Regions from separate parts of the Archangium violaceum genome, predicted to be linked through region 2. Evidence: riboswitches for the same ligand, from Rfam matches in the RefSeq annotation. Region 2 holds a riboswitch; the other holds the start of a gene.

Region 1 (6,137 bases), 2.0 Mb from region 2:
ACGCGTGACGGATGGCACTGACACCCACCTCGGAGAGATCCGTGGGGGCCAGTACCCGACGCACCTCGGGGATGGTGAGGGGAGTCGCCGCGCTGGCGGGCACACAGAGCACGGAGACGGGGGCCTCGTGGATGATGCGCTGCGACACCGAGCCGTACCACCACTTGCTCGCCCCGGTGCGCTGGTGGGTCCCCACCACGATGAGATCCGCCTCCTCCTTGCGCGCCAGCGCCACCAGCGAGTCCGAGGGCCGGCCCAGGCCGGGATCCAGGTGCACCCAGACGGCTCCGGTGCCGGGCATGTCCCCCAGGCGGGCCGTCAGGTCGCGCCGCAGCGCCTCCTCCACCTCGGGCGTCACCTCGGCCTCGGTGGACAGGGGGACGCCGTAGCGTACATGCGCGTCCGCACCCCAGTAGTGGTGGGCAGCCACCACCTCGCAGTTGCCGAGCGTGCGCAGCTTGCGCACCCAGGCCACCGCCGCCTCCGAAGGAGGGGAGAAGTCCAGGCCGAGGAGGACACGCAGGCTGCGCTCCCCGCGTGCCCAGGACTCCAGCGCGCTCGCCGAGCGGACGACCAGCACCGGGCACCGGGCCGTCTGCACCACCCGCTCCGCCACGTTGCCGATGCGCCAGCGGGGTGCCCGCTGCCCATGGTGGGACACGATGAGGAGGGAGGCATGGACGCTGGCCGCGTGCTCGACGAGGACCTCGTCCGGGGCTCCCTCCAGCAGGTGCGACTCCACCCGCGTGTCTCCGGCGCGCAGCTCGGCGGCCTGGGCCTCCAGGCGGGCGGACACCTCTCGGCGCAGGGCCTCGTCGGTCGCGGTGGTACGCCCCGCGCTTCCATACTCGGTGACGTGGACCAGGTGGAGCACCTCGCCGTTGCGGTGGGCGAACGCCACCGCCGCCCGTGCCGCTGTCATCGCCCGCTCCGAGAAGTCCGTTCCGAAGACGATCGACATGGTGCTCCCCCGTGGTTTGGCTCAGGCTTCGTATTCGGCCGCGAGGCTTCGGCGGTCCATGTCCTCGATGAGGTGCTGGGCGAAGCGGACCATGTCCGCCTCGGTGATGATGCCGACCAGTTGTCCGTCCGCTCCCACCACGGGCAGGCAGCCGTACTTGTTGTCCAGCATCAGCTTCACCGCTTCACGGGTGGACGTGTCCGCATGAACCGTCTTCACGTCGCGCACCATCACGTCCGAGGCCCAGAGCGGCTGCTTGGCCGGGTCCGCTCCACCGCGCTGCGCGGCGGCCCGCAGCAGGTCTCGGTGGGTGACGAGCCCGATGAGCTTCCCGTTGCGCACCACGGGCAAGTGACGGATGCGGTGCAGGCGGAGCAACTCCTCCGCCAGGGCGAGGTTCTGGGTCTCCGTGAGAGTGACCAGGTTGCGGGTCATCAGCTCTCCGACGGTCTGCATAAACGTGGCTCCGGTCCTGATTGAGTCGTGGGTTCTGAAAGAAGCTATTGCAGGTTTGGTTCCAGGGCGCGGAGCCCTGGAAGCCCGCCACGTTGGCTGCTCGAACCCAGATCGTCTGGTGCAACCTTTTCGTGCTTCGAGGAGCCGACCGCAGATGCTGCGCCCGTCCTTCGGTCCGCTACCTGCTGGACAGGGGTCCCACCAGACGGTTGAAGCCCGCTCCCCGGCTGCGCTACACCGTGACCTTGTCGCTAGGGGTGCCCCCGAGAGGGGCTGAGACGGCCGTGGAGCGGCCAACCCTTGGAACCTGAACCGGTTAGTACCGGCGGAGGGAAGCGGCGGGCGCTCCACGCCTTGCCCGCGTCCTTCCGTTGAGGAGAAGTGACGTGAGCGGAGCCTCGAAGAGCCTCAAGGTGGATGGCAAGGTCCTGGAGGGCATCACCCGGGGGCCCCTGCCGGCCTCGCGCAAGGTGTATGTGCCCGGCGTGCGGTACCCGGACCTCCGTGTGCCCATGCGGGAGATCAGCCAGACGCCTACCCGTCATGGCCACGGTCCGGACGCGAAGGAGACACCCAACCCGTCCATTCTCGTCTACGACTCGAGCGGCCCGTACACGGACCCCGAGGCGACCCTGGAGCTCCGGGCGGGATTGCCCGCCGTGCGCGCCGAGTGGATCCGCCGCCGTGGGGACGTGGAGGAGCTGTCCGGTGTCACCTCCGAGTATGGCCGTACCCGGGAGGCGGACCCGCGCCTGTCCGGGCTGCGCTTCACCCATCGCCGCAAGCCGCTGGTGGCGAAGCAGGGGGCGAATGTCACCCAGTTGCACTATGCCCGCGGGGGGATCATCACTCCCGAGATGGAGTTCGTGGCGCTGCGCGAGAACCTCAAGCGCGAGGCCGCCCTCGCCGAGCTGTCCCGGCAGCATCCAGGCCACTCGTGGGGGGCGGCGATTCCCAGGGAGATCACCCCCGAGTTCGTGCGTGACGAGGTGGCGCGTGGCCGCGCCATCATCCCGGCCAACATCAACCACCCGGAGCTGGAGCCGATGATCATCGGCCGCAACTTCCTGGTGAAGATCAACGCCAACATCGGCAACTCGGCCGTCACTTCCTCCATCGAGGAGGAGGTGGAGAAGATGGTGTGGTCCATCCGCTGGGGCGCGGACACGGTGATGGACCTGTCCACCGGCCGCAACATCCACGAGACGCGCGAGTGGATTCTCCGCAATGCCCCGGTTCCCATCGGCACCGTGCCCATCTACCAGGCGCTGGAGAAGGTGGGCGGCAAGGCGGAGGATCTCACCTGGGATATCTACCGGGACACCCTCATCGAGCAGTGCGAGCAGGGGGTGGACTACTTCACCATCCACGCGGGCGTGCTGCTGCGCTACATCCCGCTCACCGCGAAGCGCATGACCGGCATCGTGAGCCGGGGCGGCTCCATCCTGGCCAAGTGGTGCCTGGCCCACCACCAGGAGAACTTCCTCTACACGCACTTCGAGGAGATCTGCGAGATCCTCAAGGCGTACGACGTCAGCTTCAGCCTGGGAGATGGGCTGCGGCCGGGCTCCATCGCGGACGCCAACGACGCGGCGCAGTTCGGCGAGCTGGAGACGCTGGGCGAGCTGACGAAGATCGCCTGGAAGCACGACGTGCAGGTGATGATCGAGGGTCCGGGCCACGTGCCCATGCACCTCATCCAGGAGAACATGACGAAGCAACTGGCGGTGTGCCACGAGGCGCCCTTCTACACACTCGGGCCCCTCACCACGGACATCGCGCCGGGGTACGACCACTTCACCAGCGGCATCGGCGCGGCGATGATCGGCTGGTTCGGCACGGCGATGCTCTGCTACGTCACCCCCAAGGAGCACCTGGGGCTGCCCAACCGGGATGACGTGAAGGAAGGTGTCATCACCTACAAGATCGCCGCCCACGCCGCGGACCTCGCCAAGGGGCACCCGGGTGCGCAGATGCGCGACAACGCCCTGTCCAAGGCCCGCTTCGAGTTCCGCTGGGAGGACCAGTTCAACCTCTCGTTGGACCCCGAGCGCGCCCGCGCCTTCCATGACGAGACCCTGCCCGCCGAGGGCGCCAAGGTGGCCCACTTCTGCTCCATGTGCGGCCCGCAGTTCTGCTCGATGAAGATCACCCAGGACGTACGCGACTACGCGGAGAAGACAGGGCTTTCCGAGCAGAAGGTGCTGGAGTCCGGCATGGCCGAGAAGAGCGAGGAGTTCAAGAAGGCCGGCGGGGAACTCTACCGCTGAGGTCTCTCCGGCTCGCGAGTTCCCTTCCCTCCGTCATGTGCCTGATACGTGACATTTGACCCGGGACTGTCGGAGAATGGGGAGGAGAGGGCGCGGTGACCGCGCCCGTTGACTACCCTGAGGGGAACTCGCAATGGAAATGCAGCAGCAGGCCGGTTTCATCACCGGTTCGCCGGCGCCCACGGCGGACGAGAAGACGTGGGGCATGATCGCGCACCTGAGCGCGCTGGTGGCGTCCGTGGTGGGGTTCCCCTTCCTCGGACCGCTCATCGTGTGGCTCACCAAGGGCAAGGAGTCGCCCTGGGTGGAGGCTCAGGCGAAGGAGGCGCTCAACTTCCAGATCACCGTCTTCATCGCGCTCGTCGTCTCGGCCCTCCTGACGTGTGCGGTGATCGGCATCTTCCTGCTGCCGCTGGTGGGACTCGCCGCGCTGGTGCTGTCCATCATCGCCGGCATCAAGGCCAACAACGGCGAGATGTACCGCTACCCGGCCACGCTCCGGCTGGTGAAGTAACCGCAGCGGAGAAGGCGTCGCGCCACGGGCGAGGAGGGATCTCCAACCAGGGGTCCGGTCCTCGCCCGTCGTCTTCTGGGCTCAGCCGCCAATGCCCATCATGGACAGCAGCGAGGCGCCCGCACCGGGCTCGGTGAAGCGGTGGCCTTCGGGCTTCTCGCCGAGGGCGCCGCGGATGGCCAGGGCCAGCTCCGCGTCCGTGGCTCCGCCGCGGATGAGCGTGTGCAGCGGCGCCTGGGCGCGCCCGCCGAGGCAGCTGCGCAGGTCTCCATTGGAGGCCACGCGCACGCGGTTGCAACCGCCACAGAAGTTCTGGGTGAGGGGAGAGATGAATCCCACGAGCCCCCCGTGCGCGCGCCAGTAGCGGGCTGGGCCCGCGGTGACGCTGTTCTGCTCGTCCTCGGGGACGAGGGAGAGGCCGGTGGTGCGCAGCCCGTCCACCAGCTCCGCGGTGGGCACCGGGGTGCCCTGTCCGAAGGGCATCAGCTCGATGAAGCGCGGCACCATGCCCCGGGCGTGGGCATACGCGATGAGGTCCGGCACCTCGGTATCGTTCACCCCGCGCATGACGACGACGTTCAGCTTGAGGGAGGCGTAGTCCGCCCCCACGGCCGCGTCGATGCCGCGCAGGATGGTGGCGAACTCTCCCTGCTTCGAGATGCGCCGGAAGGTGGCCTCGGACAGGGTGTCCAGGCTGATGTTGAGCTGGGTGACGCCCGCCTCGCGCAGGGGCACGGCCAACCGCTCCAGGTGGCTGGCGTTGGTGGTGATGGCCACCCGCTCCACGCCTGGCACCGCGGCGATGCGCCGGGAGACCTCGACGATGTCCGGGCGGATCAGGGGCTCGCCTCCGGTGAGCCGCACCCGCCGGATGCCCATTCGGGCGAAGACGGAGACGATGCGCTCGAATTCCTCGGGCGTCAGCAGGTCCTTCTTCCCACCCCAGCTCGCTGGCGAGCAGTACGTGCAGCGGAAGTTGCACCGGTCCGTCACGGACAGCCGCAGGTAGGTCATGGTTCTCCCCTGAGCGTCGAGCAGGGGAGGAGTCAGGGGATCCCTTATAGGAGGGGCTGGCGTCATGGAGGGGCTCGACTATTAACCGCCGAGCCTATGCCGAGCATGCCCGAAGTCGCCGTCTCCGCTCGATCTGGGCTCGATTGAGGTCTGGTTGACCAGACCTGAGGTACGGCCGGGTCTGGTTGACCAGACCTGAAGTACGGCCGGGTCTGGTTGACCAGACCTGACCCTCAGTCGCGGGAGTTGCCCTGGCGTCCCCCGGCGAGGACCGAGAGGACCACGGGCTGCTCCGGACGGGGAGTGGCCGTCGTGGCAGCCACCGCCGGGCTGGAAACGGGAGCGGCGGGGGTGGGCGCGGCGCGTGGCGTGGGACCAGGGCTGCTCGGGGGGCCTCCAGGGCCCGGGATGGTCTGGTCCATGTCGTCCAGATCGTCGCTGAGCCGCGCGAGGGTGGCCTCGGCCTCCTGGGCCTGCGCCTCCGCCTGCACCAACGTCAGCTTCCGGTTGTGCATGTCCTCCTTGATCTTGATGAGCGCCTGCTCACCGATATCCAGGAAGGCACGGACGACCTCGCGGTCGAACTGGGTGCCGGCACAGCGGGTGATCTCCGCGATGGCATTGGCGAAGGTGGTGCCCTTGCGATAGGGCCGGTCGCTCGTCATCGCGTCCAGGGTGTCCGCCACGGCGAAGATGCGCGCGCCGATGTGGATCTCCTGGCCCCGGAGGTTGCGCGGGTAGCCCTGACCATCCCAGCGCTCCTGGTGCGACAGCACGATCTGCGCCGGCGTGGCCAGGAAGGGGATGTTCTGGATCATCTGGAAGCCGATGTCCGGGTGCTTGCGCATCTCCTGCCACTCTTCCGGGGTCAGCTTGCCCGGCTTGAGCAGCACGGCGTCGGGCACGCCAATCTTCCCGATGT
Region 2 (6,137 bases):
ATGGCCAGGGCACGCACGTGCGCGGCTCCGTAGAAGTGGCCTCGCAACCCGGACGAACCGGTGTGCCCGTGGCACCGCCCCAGGCGGCCCCGGCCCTTCTCACACATTCCGAAATTCCCACGACAGGAGAAATCCATGTTCCGAAAGCTCGTTTCCCTCGCACTGCCCGCTGTCGCGCTGGGCCTCGCCGGCTGTGGCACCGACATGATGGAGCAGGAGCCCACCGCCCAGGCCGCCGAGCCGGTGGCCACCCAGGGGCAGGCGCTCACCTCGGTTGTCCTCAACAAGCCGTACCTGCCCTTCTTCGTGCCGCCGCTGCGCTCGGGCGACGCCGAGTTCGGCGGAAACGGTCCCGACATGGACATCGACTTCGAGATGGAGCTGCGCAACAACAACACCGAGCTGTGGGTGGGAATGGCCATCTGGGCGCGCGAGGTGGGGGGTGACACGTACGCCCAGGGCGATGTCTGGTACAAAGTCTTCACGGCCCCCAGCCCCATCCAGAGCATCACCCCGGTGGGCGTGAAGCCCGAGGGGCCGGAGTTCCACTTCGGCTACAGGGATTACGGCCACGCCACCGACACCTTCCAGTTCCCCCAGACAATCCCCGCCAGCCGGCTGGTGTGGCAGCTCTCCTGCGTGGGCGACACGGACGACAAGGAGGCTGGCTCGCGGACCGGCTGCTCGGCCATCCTCCACGACATGACCATCACCTACTGAGGTCCGCCTCCTCCAGCGGCGGCGCGACACGTGGCGCCGTCGCCGGGCCTTTCCCGTCACGCCTCCATCACCCCCGCGGCGACGAGGGCGATGTCTCCGGGCCAGATCGCGGCGAGGCGTTCCGCCGCCCTCCAGGCGCGGAGGCCGGAGCGGCAGACGAGCACGGCGCGCTGGCCGGGTTCGGGCAGCTCCATGCCGGGGCCGACCTCCGCCACGCTCAGGCGCCGCGCGGCGGGGTGGATCAGCGGGGCCTCATCCGCCCCGCGCAGATCGATGGTCAGGTCTCCTGGTTTGATCTCCGAGGGGGAGACGAATCGCGGCGCATGCGCGGGCTCCTCCGCCCCGTCGAAGCGGAAGCCGCCCGCGCGGAAGGTCGCGCCGTCGAAGGTGACGAGGCGCCCGAGGACGCCCGGCTCCCCCGCCAGCAACGCCAGAGCCATCTGCGCCTGCAGCGCACCGATCACCCCCACGACAGGGCCGAGCACGCCGGTTTCGGCACAGCTGCCCATCCGCTGCGGCAGGTCGGGGAAGACCGCACGCAGGCTCGGCGCACCGCCGCAGAAGCCGCCCGCATAGCCCTCCCGCCCCGTGACGGAGGCGGAGAGGAACGGAAGGCCCCGCTCGAGGCACACGTCCGAGAGGATGTAGCTGACCGCGAAGCTGTCGGCGCAGTCGAGGATCAGGTCGCAACCCTCGATGAGCCTTGGGGCGTTGGCGGGCTCCAGCGCGGCCACCACGGGCTCCACCACGCTCTCCGGGTTGAGCCCGGCCAGGTGACGGGCGCAGGCCTCGGCCTTGGGCTGGCCGAGGTCGCCCATGCGGAAGAGCGTCTGGCGGTGCAGGTTGCTCTCCTCCACCCGGTCGGGCTCGACGAGGCGGATGTGCCCCACTCCAGCCCCGACGAGATATTGCAGCACCGGCGCACCGAGGCCCCCCGCCCCCACGACGAGGAGCCGCGCCGCCCGGAGCCGCTCCTGAGCACCCTCCCCCAGCACGGCCGTCTGACGGGCATAGCGGCTCACCGCGTCACCTCCATCCATTCGGCGATCCGCGCCTCGGGGTCGGGGTTCAGCGTGATGTCGGTCACGACCGAGACGATGTCTGCCCCCGCCGCGAAGACGCCCGGAGCACGGGCGGTGCTCATGCCGCCGATGGCGACGAGGGGGAGGTCGCCGATCCGGCGTTTCCATTCCGTCACCCGCTCCAGCCCCTGCTGGTGCCATTTCATCTGCTTGAGGACGGTGGGATAGACCGGCCCCAGCGCGACGTAGTCGGGCTCGAGCGCGAGGGCCCGGTCGAGCTCGGCATGGTCGTGGGTGCTGATACCGAGGCGCAGCCCCGCGCGGCGGATGGCGGGCAGGTCGGCACCATCCAGATCCTCCTGCCCCAGATGCAGCCAGTCGCAGCCCTCCTCGATGGCGAGCCGCCAGTGATCGTTGACCACCAGCACGGCGCCGGCCTCGCGGCAGAGGTCGCGGGCGGCGGCGATCTGGCGGCGCAGCTCATCCGGCGCGCGGTCCTTGAGGCGGAGCTGGACGAGCTTCACGCCCAGGGGGAGCGCCCGGGGCAGCCAGCCCACGTCGTCGAAGATCGGGTAGAAGCGGTCGAGCGTCACAGGAAGGCCTTTCCAATCACGGGAGTGGAGGGTGCGGCCATGTCGCGCGGCGGCATCGGGCCGGCGCCGTGGGCGAGGCGCCCGGCCTCCAGTGCCTTCGCGAAGCCCTCGGCCATCGCCGCGGGATCGCCCGCCTTGGCGACGGCGGTGTTCAGGAGCACCGCGTCGAAGCCCATCTCCATCGCCGCGGCCGCCTGGCTCGGCAGGCCCAGCCCCGCGTCGATCACCATCGGCACGTCGGGGAAGTGCGCGCGCAGGCTGCGCAGGCCGTAGGGATTGAGCAGCCCCAGCCCCGTCCCGATCGGCGCGCCCCAGGGCATCAGCACCTCACAGCCCGCCTGCAAGAGGCGGTCGGCGAGCACCAGATCCTCCGTCATGTAGGGGAAGACCTTGAAGCCCTCGGTCACGAGGAGCCGCGCTGCCTCGACCAGGCCGAAGGGATCGGGCTGGAGCGTGTCGGCATTGCCGATCACCTCGAGCTTGATCCAGTCGGTCTCGAAGAGCTCGCGCGCCATCCGGGCGGTGGTGACCGCCTCGCGGGCGCTGTGGCAGCCGGCGGTGTTGGGGAGCACCCGCACGCCGAGCCCCGAGATCAGGCGCCAGAAATCCCGCCCCGCCCGCTCGCCCCCCGCCTCGCGGCGGACCGAGACGGTGGCGACGCCCGCGCCCGAACGGCGGAAGGCCTCGGCCAGCACGGCGGGCGAGGGATATTGCGCGGTGCCGAGCATCAGGGGCGAGGCGACTTCGGTTCCGTAGAAGACCGGCATCGGCTCAGCCCCCCTGCCGGGGCGTCACGATCTCCACCCGGTCGCCCGCGGCGAGGCGCAGCCCGTCGCGCGCGGCGGCGGGCACGAAGGCCTCGTTCACAGCGGTCGCGACCCTGGCTTCGCCATGGCCCAGTTCGAGGAGGAGCGCGCCGAGCGTCTCGCTCGCCGTCTCGCGCGTCTCGCCATTCACGGTGATCTTCATCGCAGGAGCTCCACTTGTTTGCCGGACAGAAGGTGGTCGGCCGCCATCCGCGCCAGAACCGGTGCCATCAGGTAGCCGTGGCGGTAGAGGCCGTTGAGGAAGAGCGTGCCGTCGCGCCGGATGAGGCGCGGGACGTTGTCGGGGAAGGCGGGCCGCGCATCGGCGCCAATCTCGAGGATCTCCGCCTCGCCGAAGGCCGGGTGCAGCGCATAGGCGGCGCTGAGGAGCTCCAGGACCGAGCGGACGCTCGCGCGCCCGCGCTCGGCGCTTTCGATCATCGTGGCGCCGAGCATGTAGATGCCGTCGCCGCGGGGGACGAGGTAGATGGGGATCCGCGGGTGGAGGAGCCGGATCGGGCGCGAGAGGGCCAGGTCGGGGAGGCGCAGCACCAGCATCTCTCCCTTCACGCCCCGGAGCTCGGGGAGCGCATCGCGCGCGGCGAGGCCCCGGCAGTCGATGCGCTGGCCCTCGGGCGCGGTCTCCGCGAAGGTGACGCCGAGCGCCGCGGCACGGGCGCGCAGGGTGGAGAGGGCCACGCGCGGCGTCAGATGCGCCTCGGTCGGGAAGAAGAGCCCGCGGTGGAAGCGGCCGTCGAGCCCGGGTTCGAGCGCGGCGAGCGCCTCGCCGCCCATCCACTGGTGCTCCCGCGTCCGGGCGGCGAAGCGGTCGAGCTCGGCCCGGTCGCGGCCCAGGGCGAGGACCAGCGTGCCGCGGCGGATGACATCCACCCCCTGCGCCACCCACCAGTCGGCGGCGGTCTGGCCAAGCCGGATCACCGGCTCTTCGGCCGTCTCGCCCTCGCAGAAGGGGGCGAGCATCCCGCCCGCCCACCAGGAACAGGCATGGGGACCCGGTGCGGGCCGGGGCTCGACCAGCGTCACCCGCCCACCGCGGCTCGCGAGCTCGACGGCGGTGCAGAGGCCCATGACCCCTGCGCCGAGGATGGAGAAGGCCGTGGGCGTCCGCATCGCGCTTCCTCTCTTCGCCACCGGCGGGGGTTCAGAGGGAAGCTCCGGGGCCACGACCGGGAGATCGCGCGCGCCCTTGCTGCTCTCCGTTCCCTACGCCGGTCCTAGCCGGATCAGGTTCGATGGGTTGGCGCCTGGCCTCTCAGCCCCGGGAAGGGGCACCCCAACGGAATGACTCATGGCTAGCAGCCGGGCGACGCAACGGCAAGTCTGGCGCGCGGGCGACCCTGGCCGCCAACGCTCCGCCGGGGCTCGGGCGTCCAGCGGCTGGGCTGGAGGGCTATACGGACTTCTGGGCCACGAGCCGGTTGAGCGGGTACTTGCTCCAGATCTGGATGGTGCGGGACTTCTCGTCGTACTTGAACACCAGCTTGCCGTACTTGCTCTTGGTCTCGGGATCCTTGATGAGGTTGACCTTGGTCTGCTGGTGTTGGAAGTCGATGGCCGCCTGTTGCAGGGGCTGCTGATGGGTCTGCTTCAACTGCATGGCCTTGGATTCCAGAGTGGGGAGCAGCTCCTCGCTGGCCTGGGCGGCCGAGAAAAGCTCTTCCAGGTACTCGGAGAAGTCCACTGAGCCCATGGCGGCCTCCTCATCGTTGCCCAGGGCCTTGCGCCGCAGGTCGCGCTCGATGATGTCGAAGACCAGGCGTTCGGACTCGACCTTCGAGTGCCCCGAGATGTCATCGAAGGAGAGGGCTCCGGTGCGAGCGGTCATCGTCACCTTCATCTGCTTGCACAAGAGGCTGTAGAACTGGAAGGCGAAGCTCGTGGTGAGGTCCGGACCGGAGCGCGTACCCAGATTCTCGGGGGCGTGGGACTTGAGGTAGTCCCGAGCCCGTCCGCCGTAACACATCACCAGCGTGAGCTTCAGGGGGCTGGCCTTGTAGCGATCCTCCACGAGCATCATGAAGAGCTCGTAGAGTTGGAGGTAGGAGATCTTCACCGTCCCCGACAGCAGCTTGCAGGAGCCGTGGGTGACGTCATCGTAGTTGCCGTGAACGCTGAGCATGATCTTGTCGATGCCGGCATTCATCGCGGTGTCGACCTGCTGCTTGATGCGATTGAACTCGGGCGTCCCCGTCTGGAAGTCCGGATTCTCGCTGGACAGGAAGTGGCGTACCTCACCGTAGCAGCGCCACACGTCCACCACGGTCACCGTGGACGGGCCGTAGACGAGCTTGGAGAGGAAGGTGTCCTTCGCCGGGTACTTCTTCCGCAGCGCCTTGAGCGCGGTCTCGTTCGCGGTTTCCTTCTCTCCAGCCAGGTTGAGGAAGAGGATCTTCATGGGCGGGCCTTCCAGGGGTTGGAGTATACCCTGACTGGGCGAGAAGCGTGGAGGCCGCGGACCCCTCCCGGCCTGCCCTCCCGTGACTTTGACAGGCTCCGTCCAGCCTCCCTATCGTTCCACGATGCGGAACAGGTTCAGGCGCTTCCTCATCACCACGCTCTCGGCATGCATCCTGCTGGGCGTGCTGCTGGTGATGAACTTCGCGTCCATCTTCTTCTGGTCCATCACCCCCGGCACTCCGTTCAGCGAAGCACGTCCCCCCGCTCCGCCCGACTACACCCAGGCCTCCGCCTGGAGCGCACTTCCCGAGCTCCACGATCTCGCGGACACGCTCCCGCCGTCGAGCCCGGGGGTCGATCAGTCCCAGGCGCTCGTGGACGTCTTCTACATCCATCCCACCACCTATGTCGGCGCCGAGTGGAATGGCCCCATCGATGACCCTTCTCTCAACGCGGCGACCGACCGGGTGGCGACGCTCCTTCAAGCGAGCGCCTTCAATGCCTGTTGCGCCATCTATGCGCCTCGCTACCGGCAGGCGAACCTCACCGCCCTCACCGGACAAGGTGAGGAGAACCTG

What was found. Region 2 has a riboswitch for thiamine pyrophosphate ahead of JRI60_RS38425 (FAD-dependent oxidoreductase). Riboswitches for the same ligand answer to the same signal wherever they lie in the genome.
Region 1: it holds a riboswitch for thiamine pyrophosphate, as region 2 does, so the genes downstream of both, thiC (phosphomethylpyrimidine synthase ThiC) here and JRI60_RS38425 (FAD-dependent oxidoreductase) in region 2, are expected to answer to the same signal.

What each region holds. Positions count from the first base shown of each region.
Region 1 covers NZ_CP069396.1:7,671,399-7,677,535, reverse strand. The annotation lists gene JRI60_RS30430 (universal stress protein) at 1-961, opposite strand, end outside; gene JRI60_RS30425 (CBS domain-containing protein) at 983-1,417, opposite strand; TPP riboswitch at 1,661-1,768, shown strand; gene thiC (phosphomethylpyrimidine synthase ThiC) at 1,804-3,687, shown strand; gene JRI60_RS30415 (DUF4870 domain-containing protein) at 3,821-4,201, shown strand; gene moaA (GTP 3',8-cyclase MoaA) at 4,283-5,281, opposite strand; gene JRI60_RS30405 (HD-GYP domain-containing protein) at 5,449-6,137, opposite strand, start outside.
Region 2 covers NZ_CP069396.1:9,639,538-9,645,674, forward strand. The annotation lists gene JRI60_RS38400 (hypothetical protein) at 136-720, shown strand; gene JRI60_RS38405 (HesA/MoeB/ThiF family protein) at 777-1,742, opposite strand; gene JRI60_RS38410 (thiamine phosphate synthase) at 1,739-2,335, opposite strand; gene JRI60_RS38415 (thiazole synthase) at 2,332-3,102, opposite strand; gene thiS (sulfur carrier protein ThiS) at 3,107-3,304, opposite strand; gene JRI60_RS38425 (FAD-dependent oxidoreductase) at 3,301-4,272, opposite strand; TPP riboswitch at 4,346-4,448, opposite strand; gene JRI60_RS38430 (hypothetical protein) at 4,553-5,557, opposite strand; gene JRI60_RS38435 (DUF3089 domain-containing protein) at 5,682-6,137, shown strand, end outside.